4 linked regions of the Labilibaculum antarcticum genome follow. The protein of the gene in region 3 interacts with the protein of the main gene of each other region in a pairwise test. Links are inferred from orthologs where the notes say so. Each region holds a gene or a part of one and is shown on either strand. Other genes may lie near its edges.

Evidence for each region.
Region 1: the proteins of rplL (region 3) and trhO interact in binary tests that used the Escherichia coli proteins (3 or more experiments, as listed by UniProt). The link is inferred for Labilibaculum antarcticum from one-to-one orthologs.
Region 2: the proteins of rplL (region 3) and dnaE interact in binary tests that used the Escherichia coli proteins (3 or more experiments, as listed by UniProt). The link is inferred for Labilibaculum antarcticum from one-to-one orthologs.
Region 4: the proteins of rplL (region 3) and obgE interact in binary tests that used the Escherichia coli proteins (3 or more experiments, as listed by UniProt). The link is inferred for Labilibaculum antarcticum from one-to-one orthologs.

The regions. Positions count from the first base shown.
Region 1 is NZ_AP018042.1:4,635,998-4,643,974, forward strand. Bases 2,396-5,195 are described here. They hold trhO (oxygen-dependent tRNA uridine(34) hydroxylase TrhO), read right to left. Parts: upstream 4,416-5,195; coding sequence 3,375-4,415; downstream 2,396-3,374. Other genes in these bases: ALGA_RS18510 (tRNA dihydrouridine synthase), read right to left, coding at 2,396-2,966; ALGA_RS18520 (NAD(P)/FAD-dependent oxidoreductase), read left to right, coding at 4,561-5,195. In the rest of the region: ALGA_RS18495 (hypothetical protein), read left to right, coding at 1-749; ALGA_RS18500 (hypothetical protein), read right to left, coding at 849-1,073; ALGA_RS18505 (hypothetical protein), read right to left, coding at 1,176-1,778; more of ALGA_RS18510, read right to left, coding at 1,950-2,395; more of ALGA_RS18520, read left to right, coding at 5,196-5,604; ALGA_RS18525 (hypothetical protein), read right to left, coding at 5,672-6,301; ALGA_RS18530 (hypothetical protein), read right to left, coding at 6,318-6,536; ALGA_RS18535 (YhcH/YjgK/YiaL family protein), read right to left, coding at 6,908-7,354; ALGA_RS23075 (hypothetical protein), read right to left, coding at 7,643-7,801; ALGA_RS18550 (NAD(P)/FAD-dependent oxidoreductase), read right to left, coding at 7,840-7,977. UniProt on the Escherichia coli protein: Catalyzes oxygen-dependent 5-hydroxyuridine (ho5U) modification at position 34 in tRNAs, the first step in 5-carboxymethoxyuridine (cmo5U) biosynthesis.
Region 2 is NZ_AP018042.1:1,813,979-1,823,224, forward strand. The notes cover bases 1,124-5,192. They hold dnaE (DNA polymerase III subunit alpha), read right to left. Parts: upstream 4,846-5,192; coding sequence 1,324-4,845; downstream 1,124-1,323. Other genes in these bases: trxA (thioredoxin), read right to left, coding at 1,124-1,276. Outside these bases: ALGA_RS07055 (DUF58 domain-containing protein), read right to left, coding at 1-876; more of trxA, read right to left, coding at 959-1,123; ALGA_RS07070 (30S ribosomal protein S16), read left to right, coding at 5,259-5,951; ribosome maturation factor RimM, read left to right, coding at 5,961-6,506; ALGA_RS07080 (acyl-CoA thioesterase), read right to left, coding at 7,034-7,453; ALGA_RS07085 (head GIN domain-containing protein), read left to right, coding at 7,599-8,318; ALGA_RS07090 (L-threonylcarbamoyladenylate synthase), read right to left, coding at 8,353-8,952; ALGA_RS07095 (2,3,4,5-tetrahydropyridine-2,6-dicarboxylate N-succinyltransferase), read right to left, coding at 9,012-9,246. UniProt on the Escherichia coli protein: DNA polymerase III is a complex, multichain enzyme responsible for most of the replicative synthesis in bacteria. This DNA polymerase also exhibits 3' to 5' exonuclease activity. The alpha chain is the DNA polymerase catalytic subunit.
Region 3 is NZ_AP018042.1:3,348,764-3,351,652, reverse strand. It holds rplL (50S ribosomal protein L7/L12), read right to left. Parts: upstream 1,687-2,889; coding sequence 1,315-1,686; downstream 1-1,314. Other genes in the region: rplA (50S ribosomal protein L1), read right to left, coding at 2,273-2,889; rplJ (50S ribosomal protein L10), read right to left, coding at 1,724-2,242; rpoB (DNA-directed RNA polymerase subunit beta), read right to left, coding at 1-1,208. UniProt on the Escherichia coli protein: The binding site for several of the GTPase factors involved in protein synthesis (IF-2, EF-Tu, EF-G and RF3). Is thus essential for accurate translation.
Region 4 is NZ_AP018042.1:1,683,917-1,691,906, forward strand. What follows is about bases 2,453-5,265. They hold obgE (GTPase ObgE), read right to left. Parts: upstream 4,448-5,265; coding sequence 3,458-4,447; downstream 2,453-3,457. Other genes in these bases: ALGA_RS06520 (DNA topoisomerase IV subunit B), read right to left, coding at 2,453-3,155; ALGA_RS06530 (adenylate kinase), read right to left, coding at 4,466-5,071; hpt (hypoxanthine phosphoribosyltransferase), read right to left, coding at 5,072-5,265. Also shown: ALGA_RS06515 (DNA gyrase/topoisomerase IV subunit A), read right to left, coding at 1-1,272; more of ALGA_RS06520, read right to left, coding at 1,323-2,452; more of hpt, read right to left, coding at 5,266-5,614; purE (5-(carboxyamino)imidazole ribonucleotide mutase), read left to right, coding at 5,908-6,414; ALGA_RS06545 (PorV/PorQ family protein), read left to right, coding at 6,586-7,398; ALGA_RS06550 (ComEA family DNA-binding protein), read left to right, coding at 7,408-7,990. UniProt on the Escherichia coli protein: An essential GTPase which binds GTP, GDP and possibly (p)ppGpp with moderate affinity, with high nucleotide exchange rates and a fairly low GTP hydrolysis rate.

The sequences.
Region 1 (7,977 bases), 1.3 Mb from region 3 along the record:
ATCATTACTGTACTGCCAACGAGGTGAGTAGCGCTGTAACTAATCTTTTAATTGCCTTTGCGAAGGGCGATTGGAGCAATGATGCAGTATTGACTACTTTACTGGGTTTTTTGGGAACCGAAAATGTAGTCTTAACCAAAGGCCTACAACTGACAAAGGCGAGTATCCATTCAAAGGATTTGCACGAAATGGATGAGCTTGCCGATAAGGCTTTTGTTTGTGTAAAGAAATTTTTGTGGGCCAACACCTACGAATTGGATGAGAACAAAGCGAAAGATGCCCGTGAACTTTGGAAAGTGTTTGATATTCATGATATGAACATGCACCGTAAGAGTTACAAGTCTCAGATGATCATATCGAAGTTGCTGATTGTAAATTTAAATGAGCCGGAATTGAAGCAAAAAATGGCTGGATTAACAGGTGTTGAGAGTCTATTTGACAAGTTTGTAAAGACAAGTGGAAATCTTCGAATTCAATTCTTAGAGACCCAAAATACTGTGACTGGGGTGGCAAAAGTTATTGCGCCATCGGCTCAAAGACGTGTGGTTCGCAAAATTGTAAATGAACAATTGCTTCCTTACTTAGATGCAGTGGTAGTTGCTTTTCCAGAGAAATATGCTGCTATTTGTAAGCTTATCCACGAATATATTATGAGTGCAAATATCAAAGCTCGTTCTCGTAAAGCTCGAAATAGTAAAGACGCGGAAGTTTCTGTAAAAAAGGTGTTGTTAATTCAAGAAACGAATTGAAAATTAAGGATGGGTGAGAGCCTATCCTTTTTTATTGACATAATTATTCAATCCCATTAATCTTTTCTTTTTGAAAATTGTTGTCAAGCCACGTCCTTTTTAGTTTACAGTTCTGTTAATGTCTATTTCTTTAGTATTTTGAAGGGTGTAGTAAACGGTATCGGTTTTTAAAATATCAATTTCGTTTTGTTCATACTCAACAGGGCCATATGCCTTGTTGCTACTTTGCGCTGGTAAGTTTTCTTGTTGTTTTGGGCTTAATTCGTCGACATAATGACAAAGACCTAATAGAATAATGATCATTACTGATGTAAATATTTTCATAATATAGGACAAGTTTAAGAGTAAATTACTTCATTCTTATACTAGATGCAGTAATTCGTAATTGGTTACTTATGAACAATAATTGTGCCACTTTACTAATTTTTAAAATTGACGGATGATGCCATTAATCTTTGTTTTTTGAATTGTTTGGCTAATTCCCCAAGCTGTTGAGTAACTATGAATTTCACCTACTCCAGGGGCAAAAGTTATCTGGTGTTCTTCATCGGCGCAGCCGGGAACGTTGTAAAAGAATGATTTACAGTTTTTTATGATGTGATTATTAATGGTAAAGTTTAATTCAGGAAGAACTTCTACATTCCATTTCTGATCATCTCTGTCAGCAGTTTCGTAACTCCAGCTTTCACCTTCTCTGCGAGAAAAATTAAGAAATAGGAATTCATCAGATTTATCGCGGTAAAGTTGGTAAACCTTTCCATAACTCCCTAAACGATAGTAGTTGTTGTAGGAATAATATAGGGTATCGGCACGGTAGGTTTTATTTGTAACTACTTTGTATTCGATGTTGTTTACTTTTTCGGTTCCCGTTACTTTACGGATATGATCGTCGTATTCCCATGTATCGCCAATTTGCAATGGAAAGTAATCATTCGGAACTGTGGTGAAATCCGAATATTTATCATTATCGCATGAGCTCAGAAGACTTGCAATTGTTGCAATTAGCAGAATTAAATTTTTAGTTTTCATTTGATGGCGAATCAGAGTAATCATTTTAGTTCGTAACGAACTACATAAAGCAGATGCAAAAAGATCAATTGGTTGCTTCAAATATCACGAAAATTATACCAAGGGGTTTGAAAAGTCTAGAAAGTCGAAGGTTCAAGTAGTTTTGGAATCTAAAATTGAGGCCCTATTTACTTACTCACAGTTTACAGTTTTCAGTTCATTACTCACAGCAAACCGTTCAAGCGTTTCGTAAACTTCCTTTGCATTGTGCGTATTCATTAATAGATTACGCAGGGCAGAGGCACCAATAAATCCACTGGTGTAAATCTTAAAAAAACGTCTCAGTATGGCGAAATTCTTAGTTTTCCCCCAAGATTCATCGAACACGCGGGTGTGCTCTTTTAAAAGAGCCAGTTTTTCGTCCATACTCACATCTCCCTTATCGGGATAAAAGAACCAAGGGTTTTTAAAGATACCACGACCTACCATTACGCCATCAACACCATATTGCTTTACTTTTTGGAGTCCTTCTTCGTAACTGTCTACATCGCCGTTACCAATAATTTTAATGTGGGGAGCAAGTTGATTCCTTAATTGCACCGCTTTCGCTATTTCGTTCCAATCGGCCATTCCGTTTGACAGTTGTTTTTGTATGCGTCCGTGAATAGCCAGAGCATCAATAGGTGTTCCCAGCAAATGGGATATCCACGATTCGGTAACCACTTCCTTAAATCCTATTCGGGTTTTCACGCTCAAAGGCAGATTGGTAGCTTCTTTTGTGGCTAAAATAATTTCTTTGGCCAAATCGGGTTGAGCAATAAGGGCCGAGCAACAGCCATTTTTCACCACATTTTTTACCGGACAGCCCATGTTAATGTCTATGCCATCAAAATCGGTTTCTCGGGCTATGTATTGAGCTGTTTTGTAATATTTCTCCGGATCTTTTCCCCAGATCTGCGCAATTATCTTAACGTTTTTCTGCTTCAGCAATGCTTTTTCCGATTTATTAATTCGCAACCGGTGCTTTACCTTATCTTGTCCTATGGGGTGACACATTCCATCAACGGAAGTAAATTCTGAAAATAGAATGTTCAGTTTCGCTTCCTGCGAAGTTTGTAAAACAATCTCGCGAAACGAGGTGTCGGTAACGTCCTCCATGGGAGCGAGTGAGAAGCTGGGAGTTTGTATGTTGTGCCAAAAATTGGTCATGTGTTATCAGTTATCGACCTGTAAGTGTTCGTAGAACCTGACAGCGTCTTTGTTTTTAATACTTCATCCCAAGGAATCGAGTAATCTGTCTCCATCGACGAGATCTTTCACTTCGTTCAGGATGACGCTTTTTGTTTTCCCTTCATATTGCCGAGCTAAGGCACGGCTCAGATGATAGTTCTTGGAACTTGTTTCTTATTACTTGTTCCTTGGAATTTATTTTTTCCAACTCAAACCTCTAAAGGCCCTTATTCAATTATTAACCTAATTATTCAGATATTGAATCAAGTCCCCTTTAGGGGATTTAGTGATTAATTCGTTAGTTGGTGATTTTTATTATTTGAGTCTTCACTTTTTTAGGGAAATCCTGATAAAGAAAGGGGTGCAGTAATTTTTAATTCATCATTCCTAATTCTTAATTCCCTTCAACTTTGGCCTGATCCTCTTCCTGTAAATCTGACTTTTACTGTATTTGTCGTGAAATTTAGATCGCAATAGTTTTCGTTCTTCCAATGGCAATTGAATAATTTCTGTGCACTCATCGGTACAACAGCCTTGGTAATGATCGCGGCATTCTTCGCACTGAATAAAGAGCAAATGGCAATCGTCGTTGGCGCAATTGGTATGAGTATCGCAAGTTGCACCACATTGGTGACACTTAGCTATTACTTCATTGTTAATACTTTCGCCCAACCGTTCATCAAACACAAAGTTTTTCCCTCTGAATTTTGAATCCAGCCCAAGCTGTTTAATTTCCTGAGCATAGGCGATAATTCCACCATGCAATTGGTTCACATCCTCGAAACCATGATGTTTGAGATAGGCGCTGGCTTTTTCGCAACGAATTCCTCCTGTGCAGTAAAGCAGTACTTTCTGATCCTTTTTGTCCTTCAAATCATCAACCACAATGTCTATTTCCTCGCGAAAGGTATCTGCATCGGGGCAAATTGCATTTTCGAAATGTCCTATTTCACTTTCGTAATGATTTCGCATATCCACAACGATGGTATCCAGCCTGCTTATTTGCTCGTGAAACTCAATGGGTGAGAGATGATTCCCCACATTGGTTACATCATAGGCATTATCATCCAATCCGTCAGCAACAATTTTTGGTCGAAGCTTAACGATTAGCTTGTAAAATGATTTTCCATCATCTTCTACAGCCCATTTTATTGGCATGTCCTGCAATTCGATCAAACTATTCAAGAATAAAAAGAAATCGTCCAGCTTGTGTTCCGGTACGCTCATTTGCGCATTAATCCCTTCACGGGCAATGTATATTCTTCCCTTACAGTCTAATTCAAACCACTTTTGGTACAATTGATCACGAAACTCTTGAGGATTATCAATAATCACATATCGGTAAAATGAAAACGTTTTTCTGCTAAAGTTTTCGTTTTCAAGTTGTTTCTTTAGTTCTTCTTTGCTAAGTTTATTGTGAAGTAGCATTTTTGTTATTCTAATTTAGAATTAATAAGCATTGCAAAAGTAATCGTTTTTTACATTCAAACAAGTAACAATTCAAGTCACGAGGCGTAAATAAGACTTATAAGTCTGAAATTGCTAAGTTTGCAGAATTATTTAACACCAATTTATGGAAAAGAAATTTCTGATTATAGGGCAGGGAATAGCGGGATCATTACTGGCATATGAAATGTATAAAGCTGGACTCAATTTTACGATTGTATCGTGTCCGGATAAAAGTAAGGCTTCTGATGTTGCTGCAGGAATGTATAATCCTCTTGTTTTTAAACGACTCACCAAGAGTTGGATGGTAGATGAAGTATTACCTGTTATGACGAAAATGTATCAGGATTTGGAAAGTGAATTGGAACATCAGTTTTTGTTTCCTATGGATATCATTAAACCTTTGGTTGAAAATGAGACAAAAATGTGGGAAGAGCGAATAGAAGAAGGCCATTTCTCTGATTATATTGTTGGGCTTGGAAGCAATTCGATAGGTAAGGGGATTAAGGATTTTAATGCCTACGGACGGGTGACCAATTCAGGCTATGTGCATCTGGAAAAATTACTGAAAAAAATGCGGAAGTTTTTTAAATCAAAAGGATTGCTGATAGATTCGAATTTTGACTATAAAGATGTAGGGTTTATTGATGGTGAGATTACCTGGCACGGAATTTCTGCTGAGACAATTGTTTTTTGTGAAGGACATTATGCTACTGAAAACCCATTTTTTAAGAACCTTAGCTTTAATCCTACTAAGGGAGAGGTGTTAGAAATAGAATGTAAGGAATTGCCTGAAGATTATATTATTAACAAAAATTTATTTGTAATGCCTGTTGGTAAGCATCGCTTTAAGGTAGGTTCTACTTACGATTGGAAAAATTATAATGAGGAGATTACCATTGCAGCAAGAACGAATATGTTAGCTCGCTTGGATGCTTTAATTTCGCTGCCATATACTGTACTTAATCATTGGGCCGGTATACGCCCAACGGTAGCCGATCGCCGTCCGGTATTGGGAACTCATCCATTGCACAAGCATGTTGCAATTTTTAATGGTTTGGGTACAAAAGGAGTGATGTTAGCTCCTTATTTTGCACGCGAAATGGTTCGTTTTCTTTCGGTTAACGATTATCCTCTAGCTAAAGAGGTTGATATTAAGAGATTTTTCTAGACACAAAAAAACCTCTGCTTAGTACTGTTGTACTTTTAGCAGAGGTGATATCCATTAAGATTTCTTTTTATTCTTCTTCCATTTTCGCTTTTTCCACTTTTTCTTCCAAAGCTTTCACGCTGTCTTCAGCTTTCTTAATTTTTTCTAATTTTTCCTGATACATCTCGTCAGTAGCTTTGCCTTCACTTTTTTCTTTCTCTAACTTTTCCCTTGCATTCTTTATTTTTTCTTTGGCAGCTTTTATTTTTTCATCCGATTTGTTTACCGTTTCGTCTAATTCCTTACGGCATTTTTCCCTGTGCATTTTTGCTTGTTCGGCTCTTTTTTGTCCAAATCCATTGCCTTCCAGCTCTTTGTCTTTTCCAAAAGCATGCCCTTTTTCTATCATTTCAGATTTCATGGAATCTCTTTTACCCATCATTTCTTCTTTTTTCGACTCCGCCGATTCCTTGGCATCTTTGTATTTTCCCTGATGTTTTTCTTTGTGGACCTTCATGCTGTCCATGTGAGCGTCACCCTTTTTTTCGAATTTCTCCTTTTTGTCTTTCATTCCCTTTTGAATGGAATCCATTTGAGAGTTGTGCTTTTTTTCGATTTTTTCCTTTCCCTTTTTTTCCAATCCTTTTTGGGCCATTAGTGCCTGACTGGTGCACATCATGATACACAAGGAAAGTAAGCTTATAATTAACTTTTTCATAGCTTTGCTTTTACGATTATAACTCCTCTAATAATTGATCAACTTCTTTGGCGGCTTCGTCAATATCTTCTTTTGTTTTTTCCAATTCAGTCGCAAGAGAATCAATAACGCTAGTATCAACTTGCATATTTTCCATTTCTGTTGTTACTTCAACTTTTTCAGCTTTTGGCTTTTTATCGGCACAGGCCACAAATAGGAAAGAGAAGAGTACAACAAGTAAACTTAATTTTTTCATAACATTTAGGGGTTTAATTAATAATTATTTCGAGGCACAAAGGAACCGCTCGGAATGAGCTTATTCCTCTTTAGTTAGTGTTTTTAAATTTGTTAGTTCAGTGATTTTTAACACTCTAGATTAAATTTAAGAATATTATTTGTGTTTGGCACTATAAAAAAGGGTGCAAGTCAGATTATAATGTGGTTGTAGTTGATGAGGATTTGTAGTTGGTTATGTTTCTATGGAGGGAGATAGATGTTATACCATTTTGAATAATTAGTTAGCTATGGCCAGCGAAAAAAACTCGGTATAACTTGAAAACTTTGGGGAAGAAGCAGTAGCAAGCTGAAAGTAGATTTCAGCTTGCTGTCTGTATTTTTCTTCGAAATTTAGATGCGAATTTTAACGACTAGTTTTTTTACCTTCGAATTTTCACCGCATTTCATACCCGGACAGTGAAGGTCGTTCGGATAAAGGATGGCAAACATTCCTTTTTCTAGTTTAAAAGGAGTTGAATCGTTCGGATAAAAGGCAACATCTTTTTCGTGAATCACAGTATGAGGAACTTGATTTGTTAAAATGCCGAGTCCCATCATTTCTTCTCCTGAGATAATGTACTGAATATCGATGTGCTCGAAATGGCTTTCTTGTTTGGCGTCTTCTGGATTTTTTGAGATGTACTCTTGAACAATTGCGATTACATTCTGCCCGTCGATTTCATACTTGCCAATTTCAGTATTCACTAAATCTGTTTTGCTGATGTAGTTCAATGCTTTGTCAATTCTACTACTTAAACCAACATAAAGATGTTGGTTTTCAATTTTGTCTATCACCATAATTATTAGTTTTTGCAAAGTTCGGAATAATTTTGAAGATTATGTTGCTTTGCTTGAAAATTTAAGGAGTAGGTATCATAAATAATTACATGTTTGCACATCAAGGGTGTTGAGCTTCCTACTGATTTTATTTTTAGTGGTGATAATGAAAGATAAACCCGTAATTGTAAATTTTTAGGTGTTTTACAATTACGGGTAAAGGCAACAAGTATTTTACTTTTTAGTTGTGCAAAAGTAAAAGGGAAACTTACAAGCTGTAAATTCCCCATTTATGTGTTCTTTAATTCATTAAGAATGTCCCATTACCACAATTCGGATAATTTTAATGTTAAGAACAATGAACCGATAGGTTTGAAAGAAGATCTCTTTGCGCCAAAACATTGTTGTTTTTGTAGGCATTGGAGGATAAGCTTCTTCATAATATCCTCTTCGTTTTGTTTTGCTCATGATATATCTGTTATAACAAATTCGACTTAATTGAAATTTTACTCAGGTAACAACCACCAAAATGGGTATCCTTTGGCTTTGTGCAGGAACATATAATGCATCGTCCATTTAAGCCAATGACCCGCTAAGCCTGGTTCACCCATGGTATATTTAATACTGCGTCCCCATTCAGGATA
Region 2 (9,246 bases), 1.5 Mb from region 3 along the record:
ATGAAATTCTTTTCGAATATCAGCTTCAGCATAATCGATTGCAAACTGTCCGCACAAAAGCTCCAACTCGTTAAAAAAATCTTTTTGCTTTTTACTGTATATTTCTCTAATATCCGATGGATTAAGCTTAATGTTTTCTCCTGTTTCTAAATCGATAAATTGACTGGGGCGATTCACGAAATTAAACTCGTTTTCGAATTCGATATCCCGAACGGAAAACAGCAAAACCTCATGTTTATTAAAACGCAAATGCTGCAATGATTCTAATAGTTCTTTTGGAGTTTCGTCTCCCATAAAATCAGAAAAAACAATTACAAGAGAGCGTTTATGCAATGCTTCGGCAAGCTTGTGTAATGTATCTGAAATTTTGGTCTCCCTGTTTTTCTCAATTCCTTCTTTATTGTATAATTTACCCAAATGAGCATACAACAAATGAGCGTGCGTATTTGAAAGTTTTGCCGGGATAAGCAGGTCTATTTTGTCGGAAAAAGTACACAAACCTACTGCGTCTCTTTGTTTTCTTAGTAAGTGAACCAAGGCTGCGGCGCACAGTACCGAAAATCCCAGTTTAGTTTGGTGCTTTTGCTGATAAGGAAACAGCATTGAAGAAGAGGTATCTATAACAATATGAGCCCTTAGGTTCGTTTCCTCCTCAAATTGTTTCACAAATAACTTATCGCTGCGGGCATATAATTTCCAATCGATATGTTTGGTTGATTCCCCTTTATTGTAGAGGCGATGCTCCGCAAATTCAACTGAAAATCCATGATACGGACTTCGATGCAAACCAATTAAAAACCCTTCAACAATCTGCTTGGCCAAAAGCTCGAGATTATCGAATTCTTCAAATTGTATTAGATCAGAAAGTTGCTTCAAAAAAAACTATTTTGAATGTGAAAAAAGAAAAAAAAAGGCATAGAAAGAATCTCTCTATGCCCAAATATTTTGCAATGAATACTTACAATAAAGCATCAATTTTTTCAGCAAGACTAGATTTTGGTACAGCTCCAACCTGTTTATCTACAATTTCACCACCTTTAAAGAAAAGGATAGTAGGAATGTTACGAATTCCGAATTTTGCAGAAGTAGCAGGGCTACTATCAACATCCATTTTTGTGACTACAATTTTACCGTCATAATCTTTAGAAAGCTCGTCTACAATTGGGCCAACCATTCTGCAAGGTCCACACCATTCTGCCCAAAAGTCAACCAATACAGGCTTATCTGATTTCAACACAACCTCTTCGAAATTAGCATCGTTTACTGCAATTGTCATGGTAATCTATTTTTAATTGTTTTGAATTTTATATTTACCCGTGCAAGTTAATTAATTTTGAATTCAATATCAGGATTATTCTTAAAATATTCAATCAATTCATTGGAAAGGTTTACCCTACAAGATCTTGAAAACATTTTCATTCTCACATTTCGATTGTCGAATATAACAAAATTAACCTTTAAATTCCCTTTACTCTCCTCCATACAACTTGCCATCTCTGTGATTAACTCATTAGTAAGGCTCATTAGCGGAATCTCAACAGTAATCTCTTTTACTCTTTTTTCTCTTACCTCGGAAAGCAAACTAATGCCCTTCACCTTAAACTCCAATTCTGTTGAATCGCGCGGCCAACTTCGGGTTTGCACCCTTCCATTTATAAATATGGAAATCCCTTCGATAAAGTAATTGCCATATTCAACAAAATCTTTCGAGAAAAACGCAAATTCATAGGAATCCGTAAAGTCTTCTATAGTAACAATTGCGAAAGGATTTCCCGTTTTGGTGGTTCCTCTTCTCACCGCAGTTACCATACCTGCAACACTAACTTCCTTATCCTTATAAAACTCCATCGATGAGCTTAATTTAGAGAAGGTCGCATTACAGAACGACTCAATTTCCAAGCGAAAATCATCCAAAGGATGAGCTGAAAGGTAGATGCCAATTAAAGCTTTCTCCTTATTTAAACGTTCCAACTTATGCCAATCGGCACACTGCGGAATTTTTGGCGGTATTACTACATAATCATCAACATCCCCGAATAAGGTTTGTTGCATACTGTTGTTTTCTGCCTGCAGTTTATTTCCATATTTCACTAAATTTTCCATGAAAGTGGAATCAAATTCATCTGCATGAAAATATTGACCTCGTTTTAAGCCAAAACTATCAAACCCACCAGACATGGCCAGATTCTCCATGGTTCGCTTATTAACCGTTCGAAGATTAACCCGCTCGATAAAATCAAAAATGGATTTAAAATTCCCATTCTCTCTTTCATTAATAATATCTATAACAGCCTGTTCTCCAACGCCTTTTATTGCAGCCATTCCAAAACGAATGTCACCTTCTTTGTTTACCATGAAACGAGAATAAGATTCATTCACATCAGGTCCCAATACAGGCATTCCCATGCGTTTACACTCATCCATAAAAATGGTAACTTTGGTGATATCAGATAAATTCCGGCTTAATACTGCAGCCATAAATTCAGCAGGATAGTGTGCTTTCAGAAATCCGGTTTGATAAGCGATATAGGCATAACAAACCGAGTGCGATTTATTAAATGCATATTTGGCAAAGGCCTCCCAATCGGACCAAATCTTTTCAATTGTTTTATCTGCTTTAACATTATCACCATTAACCCCCTCCATAAATTCGGGATTATCGTGACATCCATTGATGAACTTCACCTTCAGTTCATCCATCATTTTAATCTGCTTCTTACCCATCGCTTTACGCAATGAATCGGACATGCCTCGGGTAAATCCAGCCAAAGCTCGTGACTGAAGCATAACTTGCTCCTGATACACCGTAATTCCGTAAGTGTCATCCAAATATTTTTCCATAATTGGATGATCGTACTGAATCTCTTCTTCGCCATGCTTTCGGCGAATAAACTGTGGAATGTATTCCATCGGTCCCGGACGATACAAGGCATTCATGGCAACCAAATCTTCAAACCGGTTAGGTTTTAAAGCACGAAGATGTTTTTTCATTCCTGGTGACTCAAACTGGAATATACCTGTAGTTTCACCCTTGGCAAACATCTCGAACGCCTTCTCGTCGGTCAAAGAAATTTTATCAACATCAATGTCAATTCCTCTAGACAATTTGATATTGGCCAATGTATCTTTAATAATGGATAGCGTTTTCAAACCCAAGAAATCCATCTTCAACATCCCAACTGGCTCAACAAATCGCCCATCATACTGTGTTACCAATAGATTGTAATCCTTCACCTTCATTACAGGAATGTGCTCGATTAATGGATCTCGACCTATGATCACACCACAAGCATGAACTCCCGTTTGTCGTATGGAACCCTCCAAAGTTTCTGCGAACTTCAAGGTTCTGGATATTAAAGGATTATCAGAATCTTTTTCTTTGGCGAATTCCGGTTCCTCGGCAAATGCCTTTTTAAGGCTCACTTTTGGCCCGTCTGGAATCATTTTTGCCAGTCGATCGGCTTCGGGAAGTGGCAATTTTAAAACTCTTGCAACATCACGAATGGCCATTTTGGCGGCCATAGTTCCAAAAGTAACAATATGCGACACCTTATCGTGTCCGTATTTTTCGGTAACCCAATCCAATACCATTTGGCGACCATCATCATCAAAATCGATATCCACATCGGGCATGGAGATACGATCGGGATTCAGAAAACGCTCGAACAGTAAATCATATTTAATCGGGTCGATATTGGTAATTTTAATACTATAAGCAACAGCTGAACCTGCAGCAGAACCACGACCAGGACCAACAATCACACCCATATCCCGTGCTGCCTTGATAAAATCCCATGTAATCAGGAAATAACCAGGGAATCCCATTTTCTTGATGGTATCCAGCTCGAAATCCAAACGCTCTACAACATTTGGCTCTAAGTCCTCCCCCCAACGTTCATGTGCTCCTTCGAAAGCTAAGTGTCGAAGAAAAGCATCGGCATCCTCGAAACCTTCTGGAATAGGAAAATCGGGCATAAACGGAGCCAAATCCAACACATACTCTTCAACCTTTTCGGCTATTTCTGCTGTATTGGTAATTGCCTCGGGAACATCAGAAAACAATTCGAGCATTTCATTGCTTGTCTTGAAAAATTCCTGCTTCGTATATCGCATTCGTTTAGGATCGTCAAGATCCTTACCCGTATTTAAACAAATTAATAAATCATGAGCATCTGCATCTTCGGCATTTAAGAAATGAGAATCGTTTGTCGCAATTACTTTAACATCGAATTCTTTCCCTAATTCCAGTATTTTTACATTACACAACTGCTGATTATCGTAGATGTTCGCATTCACCTGAGGATCGTCGGTTTTATGACGCATGATTTCCAAATAGAAATCGGCTCCAAATAAATTTTTATACCACCGGATGGTATCTTTTGCTCCATCTAAATTACCGGCCATAATTTTCTGAGGAATTTCTCCTCCCAAACAAGCAGAACTAATAATTAATCCTTCCCCGTATTTCTCGAGTAATTCGCGATCGATTCTTGGTTTGTAGTAGAATCCTTCGGTATATCCAAAAGATGCCAATCGCATTAAATTATGGTATCCCTCCAAGTTTTTGGCCAGAATAATTAAATGATATCCTGAACGGTCTTCTCTTTCACTTTTTTGATTTCGATCTCTTCTGGCTACATAAGCCTCGATTCCTAATATTGGTTTCACTCCATTTTTAGTTGCGATATCGTGAAACTGTTTTGCGCCAAACATGTTGCCATGATCGGTAATCGCCAAGGCGGTCATACCATCTTCTTTGGCTTTAGTAACCAGTCCTTGTACACTGGCAGCTCCATCGAGAATGGAATATTGTGAATGAACGTGTAAATGCGTGAATGCGGTCATTTATATCTATCTGGTAATGTATATTCTATCTGTTTTACAGGCGTTTTTCTGCCTGTCCTTAAAGTTGGGTAAAATTAGTAAATATCGAATAAGAAATGCCTTCGAATTCAATAAGATTTGTTAAAATCTGAGTGCGTGAGGGATAGAAGTGGATACCCCGCAACGAGCTGGCGAGTGAGGAGTAGAAACGAAAAGCCCGACCGACTTTAGGAGGGCACGCCCCAAAAGAGCGATCTAAAATAATAGATGTGAGATTGAAGGTGCGATGCATGTAATGCGCTATTAAGAGGCCTGTTATAAACTTGAAATATATTTAAAACAGGTGTTTCTAATCAGAAATAAAATAGTATCTTTGTCGCGCTTATAAATCGTGGTATGTATACCACAACTTATTCATTTATAAAAATAAAGTTATGCCAGTAAAAATTAGACTCGCTAGACACGGTCGCAAAAGAAACGCATTCTACCACATTGTGGTAGCAGACAGCAGATCACCACGTGATGGTAAATACATTGAGCGTATTGGATCTTATAATCCAAACACCAATCCTGCTACAATTAACTTGGATTTTGACAAAGCTATCAACTGGCTTGGTAACGGTGCTCAGCCTACTGACACTGCAAGAGCAATTTTATCTTACGAAGGTGTAATGATGAAAAAGCACTTGTTAGACGGTGTGAAAAAAGGTGCTTTTGATGAAGCAACTGCTGAAGTAAAATACGAAGCATGGAAGAAAGAAAAAGATGCTAAAATCAACGCTAAGAAAGATGGTCTTTCGAAAAACGCTGATGACGCAGCTAAAGCTCGTTTAGAAGCTGAAACTAAGATTAACACTGACAGAGCAGAAATTATCGCTAAGAGAGTTTCTGATGCTGAAGCTATTGTGAAAGCTGAAGAAGCTGCTGCAAGAGCTGAAAAAGCAGAAAAAGAAGCTGCAAAAGAAGCAGAAAAAGCAGAAAAAGAAGCTGAGAAAGCTGCAAAAGAAGCTGCAAAAGAAGCTGAGAAAGAAGCTAAATTAGCTGCTGCAAAAGCTGCTGCTGCTGAAGCCGCTGCTCCTGCTGCTCCTGCTGAAGGTTCTGAAGGTTCTGATGAAACTAAAGCTTAATATTGGTATATGCTTAAAATAGAAGATTGCTACTTGGCCGGAACATTTACTAAAACTCATGGAGTTAAAGGCGAATTAGTTGCCAATAAAAACAGCAACCTTCTTGAAAAAAATAAATTGGGATCAGTTCTTGTCGATATCGACGGAGGACTGGTTCCTTTTTTTATTCCTAAAAACGGTATTACTCTGCGAAATCATTCTTCTGTGCGTATTGGTATAGAAGATTTGGACACGGAAGCGAAAGCAAAGCGATTTATTGGTTGCGATATTTACATTCCCATGAAAGATGTTCCTGAATATGTAGCAGAAGGGGATGATCTTGATCCAAATGTGTTGATCGGTTTCATTTACATTGATGAGGAAAAAGGGAAATTGGGTGAAATTGAAGATATTCAAGATTACTCAGGTAATATTGTTCTGGTTATTTCGGTTAACGATCAGGAAGTTCTGATTCCTTTTGCAGAAGAAAACTTCATTGAAATAGATGAAGAAAATAAAACCATTACCATGCAGACCTCCGAAGGTCTTATCGACATGTATTTAGAAGAGGAATAAACTTCAACGTTTAGATTACTTACAATTCTTCCAAGCTATTACGAAACATTCAGAATTCTTTACGGATATTTATATTGTTCCTTTTTGGCGTGATTACTCCAAAAGCACATAAGGGAACTCGGCTACATTTTATTTCGAGTTATTTAAGAAATTCAATTGACATTATCAATTGATCCACTTGACACACACATCCTCCCACCACTAACTTTAACTCTTCCACTTCTAATATACCTTTCTCCACTTCAACCAACAATACTAGCACATCAAGTTTTGAGACATGCACTTCACTAATTAATGTCTCCACTACAAGTTAACCAGACACTTTAGGATGTGGATGTATTCATTGGTGAAGTGGGCGTATCTACATACAGTGTGCCGTTCTTTATTTATGAAGTGGACGTATCTACTTACAGAGTGGAGTTGTTTATTTGTGAAGTGGGTTACTGATATGCATGCTGTACTGCCTGCATTCTTGATGCTGATAGAGTTCCAACGGTTTGGAAGTAGTCGTTTGTTATCTCAAAAAATCAAATTGATACTTCTCCTTCGAACTCGCGTATTCTAATTTTTAGTGTTTCAGGCACTTTTATGCTTTCACCTAACTTTCGACTGTAGGCAACCATTACCTGCGATGTTCTGGTTTTAATTTCGCCTGTTAGTAAATCGACTATATTTTGGTGTAGTGAGACACTTTTAGTTCCAATTTTATAGATTTTTGTATGTACTTCTATTTTGTCGTTTAGCAGTATAGGCGACAAATAATCAATTTCCAGATGAGCTACGATTAAACCTGCATCGTTCCAGTCAATTACCTCCCCATAAACTTTTTTGAAATATTCCATTCGAGCCAAGTCTAAATAACTCAACTGTACACCATTATTGGCGTGTCCCATTAGATCGATATCGCCAAAACGAATTTGTATTTTCTTTGTATGCTTGAACTCCATTGTGAAAATTTTAAGCGAATGTAGATACAAATAGTGAAAAGAATAAATTGCCCGCCAATTTTTATGATTTTTTAAGGTGCAACTTTTCATCGACTTGTTCGTCTTTATATAAGTATCTTATTTTTTCACTAAAATTATAATACAGATGAAGACAAAAAAAATTGTTGCCATATTTGCCTTATTCGCTTTTATATTGAGCGGTAGTATGGTTTTTGCACAGAAAACGGAGACTCGTGAGGTGCGAGATTTTAACTCGATCAGTTTGTCGATTCATGCAAAAGTCTTTGTAACACAAGACAACTCAACCTCTGTTAAAATTAAAGGTGATGCCGATGATTTGGATGAAATTATTACTGAAGTGGAAGATGGAACTTTAAAAATTAAGCGTAAAAAAAATAAAAGTTGGGGATGGAACAGTTCCTTTAAAAATATTGAGGTGTATATTTCTTCATCGCAGATAAAGAATCTAAGCATTTCTGGTTCGGGTAATATTGTAGCCAAAAGCAGTATTAAAACGGACAATGCCAAGTATGCAATAAGTGGAAGTGGTAATATCTTTATTGAAGATTTATCGGCTGAAAACATTGAGTGCCACATTTCCGGATCGGGAGACATTAACCTGGAGGGAGATGGATTACAAGAACTTGAAATACATATTAGTGGATCGGGTAATGTTAATGCCGGCCATCTTAAATCTGAAAACGTAAGTGTTCGCGTATCAGGATCGGGAGATTGCAAGGTATACGCAACAAAAAACCTGAACGCGAGAGTAGCCGGCAGCGGTGATATTTACTACCGAGGCAAACCTGAGTCTATCGACTCAAAATCAGCAGGTTCTGGCTCAATAAAATCAATTGGAATGTAAGAATATATCCGTGAGGACACACTCTGATGTGTCCCTACGGTCTTATAATTTGAAACTCTCCGCCTAAGCCAATCTTGATGATACTGGAAGGGGTGCATTTTTCCATATCCTCTTGTCGGTATTCTACGATATAATCTACTGCTTCTTTTATTTCATCACTGATTTCGTAAAAGTTGGCAGGTGCAACATCTCCACTTTGATTTGCAGAAGTGGAAACAATTGGTTTTTTGAATCGCTGAATCAAGTTTTGAGTAAACTCTTCGCGGGTAATTCGAATACCAATGGTTCCATCTGAATTGATCAAATTTGGCGCCAGATTTTTAGCTCCCGGATAAATCAAAGTCATTGGCTGATCATTTGTATCTATTAAATCCCAGGCAATTTCAGGAACCTCATCAACATATGAATTCAGACGATTGGCATTTTCCATTAATACCAACATGGCTTTCGAATCTTCCCTTTTCTTAATTTCGTAGACCTTTTTTACAGCTTCAGGATTTGTTGCATCGCAACCTATACCCCAAATAGTATCAGTAGGGTATAAAATAACGCCTCCGGAATGAAGAACTTCCAAAGCTTTTTTAATGTCGTTGTGCATGATCGTAAGGAAATGTGTGTCGATAATATTTAGCAAGCAAATGAGTAATTGAATTACTTCAATTACTCATTGTTAATTATTCTTTATTAATTTATTTAGACTGCTACATTGTATTCGCGCAATGCATCATTCAACGAGGTCTTTAAATCGGTAGATGCTTTTCTTTTTCCGATGATTAAAGCACAAGGAACCTGATATTCTCCTGCTGGAAATTTTTTGGTTCTTGTTCCTGGAATCACTACTGAACGAGCTGGAATAAATCCACTGTGTTCAACAGGTTTTTCTCCAGTCACATCTATTATTCTTGTCGATCCGGTAAGTACTACATTA
Region 3 (2,889 bases):
ACATCAGTACGTGCATTCAATAATTTTATAAGATACTTGATAATTTCAATAATATCTTCTTTTGTCAATACCTTAGTATCGTTAGCTGTATTTAAGCCTAACTTCTTGTTAATACGATATCGACCAACATCACCTAAATCGTAACGTTTATCCGAGAAAAATAATTTATCGATTACGTCTCGAGCTGTAGCCTCATCTGGTGGCTCAGAATTTCTTAACTGACGATAAATGTGAAGAACTGCCTCTTTTTCAGAGTTACAAGGATCTTTCTGCAAAGTATTATAAATAATTGCATAATCAGCTTGATTTTGCTCTTCTTTATGCAATAATATAGTTTTTGCCCCTGACTCAAGAATTTCTTCTATATGTTCTGGTTCAAGTATTGTCTCACGATCAATAATAACCTCATTACGTTCAATAGATACTACCTCTCCTGTATCTTCATCCACAAAGTCTTCAACCCAAGACTTAAGAACACGAGCAGCAAGCTTGCGACCTACAACTTTTTTGAGTCCGGTTTTTGAAACCTTAATCTCATCAGCCAGATCGAAAATCTCTAAAATATCCTTATCACTTTCGTAACCAATTGCACGTAGCAATGTAGTAACTGGAAGTTTTTTCTTACGATCAATGTACGCAAACATAACATTGTTGATGTCTGTTGCGAACTCAATCCAAGAACCTTTAAATGGAATAATTCTGGCGGAATATAATTTGGTTCCATTAGCGTGTACACTTTGTCCAAAGAACACGCCTGGTGAACGGTGAAGCTGAGAAACAATAACACGTTCTGCTCCGTTTACTACGAAAGTACCTTTTTCAGTCATGTAAGGAACTGTTCCAAGATATACATCCTGAATAACAGTATCAAAATCCTCATGTTCCGGATCAGTACAGTAAAGTTTTAGCTTTGCTTTTAGTGGAACACTATAAGTTAAGCCTCGTTCGATACATTCTTCAATAGCGTAGCGGGGTGGATCAACAAAATAGTCGAGAAACTCCAACACGAAATTATTTCTAGTATCAGTAATTGGAAAATTCTCACTAAATACTTTAAATAATCCTTCGTTCGTTCTTTTCTCCGGGGTAGTTTCCAGCTGAAAAAAGTCTTGAAAAGATTTCAATTGTACTTCCAAAAAATCAGGATATAGAAACTGATTTTTATTTGAAGTAAAACTAATTCTTTGACTAATTGTATTTGAAGACATTTACTTAAAATTAATTGAACCTAAACGATAATAAACAACAAAAAGGCTTAGAGTCCCGGTTAGGAACTCTAAACCAAAATAACCCTATATATAGGTTTTAGCGCTTCTATTTAAGTTCAACTTCAGCTCCAGCTTCTTCTAATTGTGCTTTAAGTGCTTCAGCTTCTTCCTTAGAAACTTTTTCTTTTAATGGAGCTGGTGCAGCATCAACTACAGCCTTAGCTTCCTTCAATCCAAGACCAGTTAATTCCTTAACCAATTTCACAACAGCTAGTTTAGAACCACCTGCAGCTACAAGAATCACATCGAATTCAGTTTGCTCTGCAGCCGCCTCAGCACCTGCTGCTGCAGGACCAGCTACAACAGCCGCAGCTGCTGGCTCAATACCATACTCGTCTTTCAAAATAGTAGCTAACTCACTTACTTCCTTAACAGTCAAATTAACTAATTCTTCTGCAAACTTTTTTAAATCTGCCATTTTCCGTCAGTTTTTAAAATTTAATTTACTAAATATATTACTCTTTTTCTGAAAGTGTCTTTACAACACCAGCTATGATATTCTTTCCTGATTCCAAGGAAGAAATAACATTCTTGATTGGAGATTGAAGCGCAGCAACAATATCACCAATAAGTTCTTCTTTAGATTTGATTGAACAAAGAGCATCTAGCTCATTGTCTCCAATATAAAGCGATTGTTCAACAAAAGCCGCTTTCAGGATAGGTTTATCATGTCCCTTACGGAACTCTTTGATAAGCTTTGCAGGGGAATTTCCAGTTTCCGATAGCATAAGAGAAGTAGATCCCTTAAGTGCTACATTTAAACCTTCAAAATCACCCTCTGCTTTTTCCAAAGCAATTCGAAGAAGTGTATTCTTCACAACAATCAATTTTACGTCTTTTTCAAAACACACTCTACGAAGAGTAGATGTTTTGTCTGCACTCATGTCTGAGATGTCAGTAAGATATAAATGATTTGAAGCGTTGATTTCCTCCGTCAAGCTATCAATAATCTGAATTTTTTGTTCCCTTTTCATGATTACTAAGGTCTTGATTAATAATTAAAATTAGTCAAGTAATGACTTGACATCCACTTGGATACCAGCGCTCATTGTACTTGACAGGTACACACTCTTAACATAGGTTCCTTTTGCTGAAGAAGGTTTCAATTTATTGATAATACCAAAAAATTCTTTAGCATTATCCTGAATTTTTTCTACATCGAAAGATACTTTTCCAATTGAAGAGTGAATGATACCATATTTATCGACCTTAAAATCAATCTTTCCAGCTTTCACTTCGGCTACAGCCTTAGCAATATCCATTGTAACAGTACCCGATTTAGGATTTGGCATTAAACCACGTGGTCCTAAAACTCGTCCTAATGCTCCAACTTTTGCCATAACGGTAGGCATGGTGATGATAACATCAACGTCAGTCCATCCTCCTTTGATCTTGGCAACATACTCGTCAAGGCCAACAAAGTCAGCACCTGCAGCTTTAGCTTCTTCTTCCTTATCAGGAGTACAAAGAACTAAAACACGAACATCTTTACCAGTACCATGAGGAAGAGTAACAACTCCACGTACCATTTGGTTAGCTTTTCTTGGGTCAACTCCTAAGCGAACATCCATATCAAATGAAGCGTCAAATTTGGTGAAAGTAATCTCCTTAACCAATTTTG
Region 4 (7,990 bases), 1.7 Mb from region 3 along the record:
TAATCGAACAACATCATCTCGGGTAACAGCACGCATCAAATTCTCAGTGTAAGGCTTTAATCCCTCATCGATAGTACTAACAACGGCCTCCCAGGTTTCACACTCCTCAATATCACGATAAATTCGATTTTCGATAAAGATTCGCTCCAAGGATGCATAATGCCACGCCTCTTCAAGTTCTTTTTTTCGAATTTCAAGCTCCAATTTCAGCAATCCAACCGTATTATCGGCAGCACGACGCAGAATTTCAGCAACACCAATGAATTTTGGCTTGTCGTTTTCAACAATACAGGCATTCGGTGAAATAGATGTTTCACAATCGGTGAATGCATAAAGAGCATCTATGGTTTTATCTGAAGAAATACCACTCGCTAAATGAATCAATATTTCAACATCAGCAGCGGTATTGTCATCAATCTTTTTAATCTTAATTTTCCCTTTATCATTTGCCTTGATAATGGACTCTATTAAAGTTGATGTTGTTTTCCCAAAAGGAATTTCAGTAATCTTTAAGGTTCGGTTATCAAACTTCTCAATTCTTGCTCTTACTTTAACAGTTCCACCCCGTAAGCCGTCGTTGTAACGGCTAACCTCTACCATACCTGCAGTAGGGAAATCCGGATAAAGTTGAAATTCTTCTCCTTGTAAATAAGCTACACAAGCATCAATTAATTCATTGAAATTATGCGGTAGTATTTTTGATGCCAATCCAACAGCAATACCCTCAACTCCCTGAGCTAATAAAAGAGGAAACTTTACAGGAAGAGTGATTGGTTCCTTATTTCGACCATCGTAAGATTGTTTCCAATTCGTTGTTTTTGGATTGAAAAGAACCTCCAAAGCAAATTTTGATAGTCTGGCCTCAATATAACGAGGCGCTGCAGAGGAATCACCAGTTAAGATATTTCCCCAGTTTCCCTGCATATCTATCAACAGCTCTTTTTGTCCGAGCTGAACAAGAGCATCTCCAATAGATGCATCTCCATGAGGATGATACTGCATAGTATTACCAATAATATTGGCAACCTTATTGTATCGTCCGTCGTCCAACTGCTTCATGGCGTGTAATATCCTACGCTGAACAGGTTTCAACCCATCATTCAAGTAAGGTACAGCTCGCTCTAAAATCACATAGGATGCATAATCCAGAAACCAATTTTGATACATCCCGGAAAGGTAGACTACATTCCTCAAAGTTTCAGAAGGAACTCCATTCACTTTATCTTCCATTTCCTCCGGGATTTCCATACCGTTTGTCTCGTCGTTACTCATAGAGGTATTTCGGTTTATTTTATTCTTAATTTGAGTTAGATAGCATCAACTTATACTTCATCTCTTTCAATATGAAGATTACTGATGATAAATTCTTGTCGGTTAGGTGTATTCTTTCCCATATAAAATTCCAACATCTTGGGTACAGAATCATCCTTTTTCATCACAACAGGATCAAGGCGGATTTCTTTACCAATAAAATTTTTGAATTCATCCGGAGAAATCTCACCCAAACCTTTAAATCGGGTAATTTCAGGATTAACACCTACACTCTTCATTGCTTTTTCTCTTTCGTCTTCAGAATAACAATATATCGTTTTCTTTTTGTTTCGAACCCTAAACAAAGGGGTTTGCAATATATACAAATGTCCGCTTCGAACTACATCAGGAAAAAATTGCAAAAAGAAGGTGATTAAGAGTAAACGAATGTGCATTCCATCTACATCGGCATCCGTTGCAATAATCACATTATTGTATCGTAAGCCTTCTAAGCCATCCTCAATATTTAAAGCTGCCTGTAAAAGATTGAATTCTTCGTTTTCATACACGATCTTTTTAGTAAGACCATAAGTATTTAATGGTTTTCCTTTCAGACTAAAAACAGCCTGTGTATTTACACTTCTCGATTTTGTTATTGATCCACTTGCAGAATCTCCCTCGGTAATAAATATTGAGGCTTCAGACTTTTGTTCGTGCGTTGAGTTAAAGTGAACCCGACAATCGCGAAGTTTTTTATTGTGCAAATTCGCTTTCTTAGCACGATCTTTAGCCATTTTTTTAATACCGGAAATAGCCTTTCTTTCTTTTTCCGATTCAATAATTTTCTGGTAAATAGATTCTGCAACAATTGGATTTTTATGCAGATAATTATCCAGATTTGAAGTCACGAAATCCATTATAAAATTTCGAACTGATGGTCCTTCCGGGCCAATATCTTTAGAACCTAGTTTTGTTTTTGTTTGAGATTCAAAAACCGGCTCTTGAACTTTAATACTTATTGCCGCAATAATTGAAGTTCGAATATCCGAGATATCGAAATCTTTCTTGAAAAAGTCACGAATTGCTTTAACCAATGCTTCTCTAAAAGCTACAAGGTGTGTGCCTCCTTGTGTTGTGTGCTGTCCATTTACAAAAGAATAATACTCTTCTCCATATTGTCGGCCATGAGTCATCGCTACTTCAATATCCTCACCTTTCAAATGAATAATATCATACAAACCTTCGGTGCTCATATTTTCATTCAGAAGATCAAGCAATCCATTTTTTGAAAAGAATCTTTGTCCATTAAAGTAAATGGAAAGACCTGTATTTAAGTAAACGTAGTTTTTAAGAAGCGAATCGATGTATTCTGAAATAAATCGATAGTTTGAAAACAGCTCTTCATCAGGATGAAATACGATTTTGACACCGTTTTTTTCCTCACTGGCTTGAATTTCATTGTCCTCAACCAAAACACCTCGCGAGAAAACAGATTTTTTCACCTCTCCTTCGCGAAATGATTCAATAATGAATTGATCAGACAAAGCATTTACTGCTTTAATTCCAACTCCATTAAGGCCTACTGATTTTTTAAATACTTCAGAATCGTATTTTGCTCCGGTATTCATTTTCGAGGTAACATCTACCACTTTACCCAATGGAATACCTCGTCCGTAATCACGAACAGTCACCATTCTATCAGTAATGCTAACTTCGATTGATTTGCCAATTCCCATAGCAAACTCATCAACAGAGTTATCTAATACTTCTTTCACTAAAATGTATATACCGTCATCATGAGAAGATCCATCGCCAAGCTTCCCGATATACATACCCGGGCGTTTGCGAATGTGTTCTTTCCAATCTAATGTACGGATTGAGTCTTCAGAATATTTTGCAGTCATGAAAAATCGCGTTTTTACAAATATAGCTAAAAGAACGATTCATTTGGAAGGAGTTTATCAACAGCCTGTTGATATACTCCTTATTTAAAGAATAATTCAAGAGCCAATACAATTCCTATTGCATTAAAAATCAATGAGAAAAGACAATGGAAATAGGAGTAATTCAGAATAAACACAAATTAAGCATGATTAAAAAAAATTAATCATGCTTAACATTAATACTTTAATTTAGCAGGCTCTATATAAATATCGCTTGTGTGATAAGCAAATATTCTCTCAATGGAAGTACTCCATCAAAATTCTTACTGATTGATCGCTTTCCAAAGCATATCTTTTAGTTCCATAAGACCTTTTTGAGCTACTGAAGAAATAAACACATGTGGTATTTTAGGTAAATCCTGCTTCATTTCATCAATCAATTCCTGATCCAGCATATCCGACTTAGTTATCGCCAACAAACGCTGTTTGTCAAGAAGTTCTGGGTTGAATTCCTTTAATTCGTTCAACAAAATCTTGTATTCATTGTGGATATCTTCACTATCGGCAGCCACCATAAAAAGAAGTACAGAATTTCGCTCAATGTGTCGCAAAAATCGCAATCCAAGTCCACGACCTTCATGCGCACCTTCAATAATTCCAGGAATATCGGCCATTACAAATGACTGATTATCACGATAAGACACAATACCTAAATTTGGAACCAATGTGGTAAAAGGATAATCGGCAATTTTAGGCTTGGCTGCAGAAACAACAGAAAGCAAAGTAGATTTACCCACACTTGGAAAACCAACTAAACCAACATCAGCAAGAACTTTTAATTCTAATATCACAGGGCGTTCAACTCGATCTTCTCCAGTTTGAGCATAACGTGGTGTTTGATTTGTTGAAGATCGGAAATTCCAGTTTCCCAAACCTCCACGACCACCTTTCACCAATATTTTCTCTTCACCATGATCTGTTACATCAAAAATAACTTCACCAGTTTCAGCATCCCTGGCAATTGTACCCAATGGTACTTCAATCACCTTATCCGCTCCTTCTTTACCCGTACTTCGGCTTGCGCCACCATCACCACCATCACCCGAGAAAACGTGACGACTAAACTTCAAATGCACCAAAGTCCAAAGCTGTTTGTTTGCACGTATAATAACATGTCCTCCACGACCACCATTTCCACCATCAGGACCACCGGTCATGGTCAACTTATCTCTGAAAAGGTGAGTAGACCCAGTTCCTCCGCCACCCGAACGACAAAATATTTTTACGTAATCAACAAAATTAGACCCAGCCATAATATTATATTTTTCTTTCTATTGTCTTTCAACCGAAACCAATTTCTCTGCCATACATTTCTCAAGCAAGACACTTATTCGTTCAAGTACATTATCTAATGTTCCGATTGCATCAATTGAGTGATAAACACCCTTTCCTTTATATCTCTTTGCAATTGGAGCAGTAACATCTTCATAAATTCCAAGGCGCTTTTCAATCACTTCTCTTCCTCCATCATCTGGTCGCCCAGATGATTCGCCTCTTTTCAAAAGTCGTTGAATTAATTCTTCTTCTTCCACTTTTAATTCAATAACAACATCAACAACACTATTTCGTTTGGCAAGCATTCCATCAAACACATCAATTTGTCCTTCGTGCCTCGGCATTCCATCGTACACAAAGCCTTTAGCATCAATATTGCTGTCTAAAAACTTCTCAACAATTCGATATGCCAATTTATCCGGGAAAAAATTACCTCCATCAATCAATCTTTTTGCTTCCAATCCTTCTGGTGTTGCCAATTTAATCTCTTCTCGGCACACATCACCCGTAGAAAGATGAATCAACCCATATTTTTCCTGAAGCAATTTGGACTGCGTTCCTTTTCCAGAACCTGGAGGTCCAAATAAAACAATATTCAACATTTACTTTTCGATTACAGTATATACATCAGGAAGGTTTCTACCCATTCCGTCATAATCCAATCCTCTTCCAACAATAAAATCATTTGGTATTTCCATACCAACATAGTTCAACTTCACCTCACGTATTAAAGCATCAGGCTTAAACAACATTGTAGCGATTAAAACTTCTTTGGCTTCGTAATCCTTTATTTGATCCAATGTATTTGTAATGGTAATTCCAGTATCAACGATATCTTCCAACAAAACAACTGTTCTGTCTTTTAAATCCTCAGTAAAACCCATTAATTTTTTCACCTTACCTGTTGTTCCCATACCATCGTAGGAAGACAATCTCATAAATGTGATTTGAGAATTTTCAACAGTTATTTGCTTCATTAAATCCGAAGCGAACATGAAAGATCCGTTTAAAATACAAATAAATAAAGGATTCGTTCCCGCAAGATCCTTATTCATTTTTTCAGCCATTTGAGCAATTACATTGTCAATTTCCTCAGCAGGAATAGACACTCTAAATTCTCGATCCAGAAGTTTTACAGTTTTCATTGATTCAATTTTTGTCTTAGTTGTCCGATCTCCCCCAACAAGGAAACCCTTGAAATATCGGGCGTTTAAGGCAATGCCCTAAAGTATCCTTAATAAAATATGTATCTCTCTAAAAATATAGAAATAAAAAATGTTTCAACTCCACAGTGTTACATACATTTTTTTTTTTCAAATTTACACTTGAAAAACAATAACTGTTGTAAGCAATATTGGAATTAAAACCATTCCGTCAATTTTGCTGCAAAAGTACGATTTTTTGTCATTCTATTTATTAAATCCACGAATAAAACCATATGAAAGCAAAAGTAAGTATCATAATGGGAAGCACATCCGATCTTCCGGTTATGGAAAAAGCCGCCAAAGTCTTAAACGACTTCAGAATCCCTTTTGAGATTCACGCACTATCTGCTCACAGAACACCTGAAGAAGTTGAAAAATTCGCAAAAGGTGCATTCGACCGAGGAATAAAAGCGATTATTGCCGGTGCAGGAATGGCAGCTCACTTACCTGGTGTAATTGCTGCTATGACACCTATTCCTGTAATTGGAGTGCCAATTAATGCATCTTTAGATGGAATGGATGCACTTTTGAGTATTGCACAAATGCCTCCTGGAATTCCTGTTGCAACAGTTGGTATTAATGGAGCCATGAATGCAGGTATTCTTGCCGGACAAATACTTGCTATTGGTGATAGTGAATTACAAAAAGTGGTTATCGCCTTTAAAGAGAGCCTTAAAGAAAAAATGGTGAAAGCTAACGAAGAATTAGCTTCAATTAAATACGACTTCAAGACCAACTAACAATACGATAGAATATTTTACTTCAAAAAACCACAAAACATAATAATGTTTTGTGGTTTTTTTATTACATTTAACACTGGAATGATTTTGTTTACTCTACCTAATTGCAGCTTCATCTCAACACACACAACTAACGCACCTTAACTATGTGACCAAATCAATAAAAACCGAATGAAAAAAACTTACTTCCTAATTTTTCTATTATTCCCAATTCATTTATTCGCAACAAATGAAAATCATTTAGCAGGTGCTCGTTCTCATGCCATGGGAAATTCCAGTGTTGCATTATTAGATAATTGGGCAGGCTTTCACAATCAGGCAATATTGGCCAAATTGGATCAAATATCTTTTGGGGCCTACTACGAAAATCGGTTCGAAATAAAAGAATTAAGTACCAAAGCTTTTCACTTTAACTATCCTACCAAGCTTGGAACATTTAGCATGACTTACAAGCAATTTGGTTTCAATCTTTATAAAGAATCTAAAATTGGTATTGCATATTCCCGTGCTTTAGGCAAACACTTTTGGGCCGGATTGCAATTTGATCAAATTCGAAAAGAATTGAATCAATCTTATGGCTCTCAAAGTAAATACACTTTTGAAGCAGGAATTCTCGCAGAAATATTCCCCGATATCCATTTGGGATTTCATATCTTCAATCCAAGCCAGACAAATTTCACAACTTTAGATTACGAAGATGAAATTCCTTGCATTGCAAGACTTGGTCTTTCGTGGAAATTATCTGATCAAACCATAATCACTTCTGAGGTTGAAAAAGATTTGGATCACGACATAAGAACCAAATTTGGTATCGAATACGGAATAAGCGAAATGATATCCTTACGAGCTGGCGTGAGTAATCATCCTAATTCCATTAGCATGGGAATGGGATTTTCCTACAAATTGGTAAAATCAAACATTTCATTTTCCCGACATCCGGTATTGGGCTATTCTCCTTCTGCTGATATCAATATATCATTTTAATTTGTTCTTATGATTCTCTCAAAAAAAGTCATTCTTCTCTTGAGTTTACTCAGCCTTACGCTGATATCCACATCGCAGAACACTGCATCGCAAAACGATTTAATTGAAAATTTAATTGAAGAGATTGCAGAACAAAGCGAGGAAGAATTAGACTATTCCAATCTATTGGACGAATTGAACAAGCTTTTAATTGATCCTATCAATTTAAATAATGCGAACGAAAGTGATCTGGACAAACTATTTATTCTCAATAAAAATCAAATCACTAATTTCATTAAATACAGAGAAAGCACAGGGCAAATATTTAGTCTTTACGAATTACAGTTAATACCCGGGTTTTCGTCTGCGGTTATAAGAAATATCGCTCCTTTTGTTAACCTAAAACAGATATCACGAGATACTCTCAACACAAGAAAAAAGGCAAAACATATTCTGCTTCTAAAATCAGAAAAAACAATTGAAAAAGAGAAAGGCTATAGTACCGAGAACACAAACTCAAGATATCTTGGGAGTCCATGGAAATACTACTCACGCTACCAATATACTTCAGCTCAAAATAAAATTTCCTTTGGTTTTACATCAGAGAAAGACA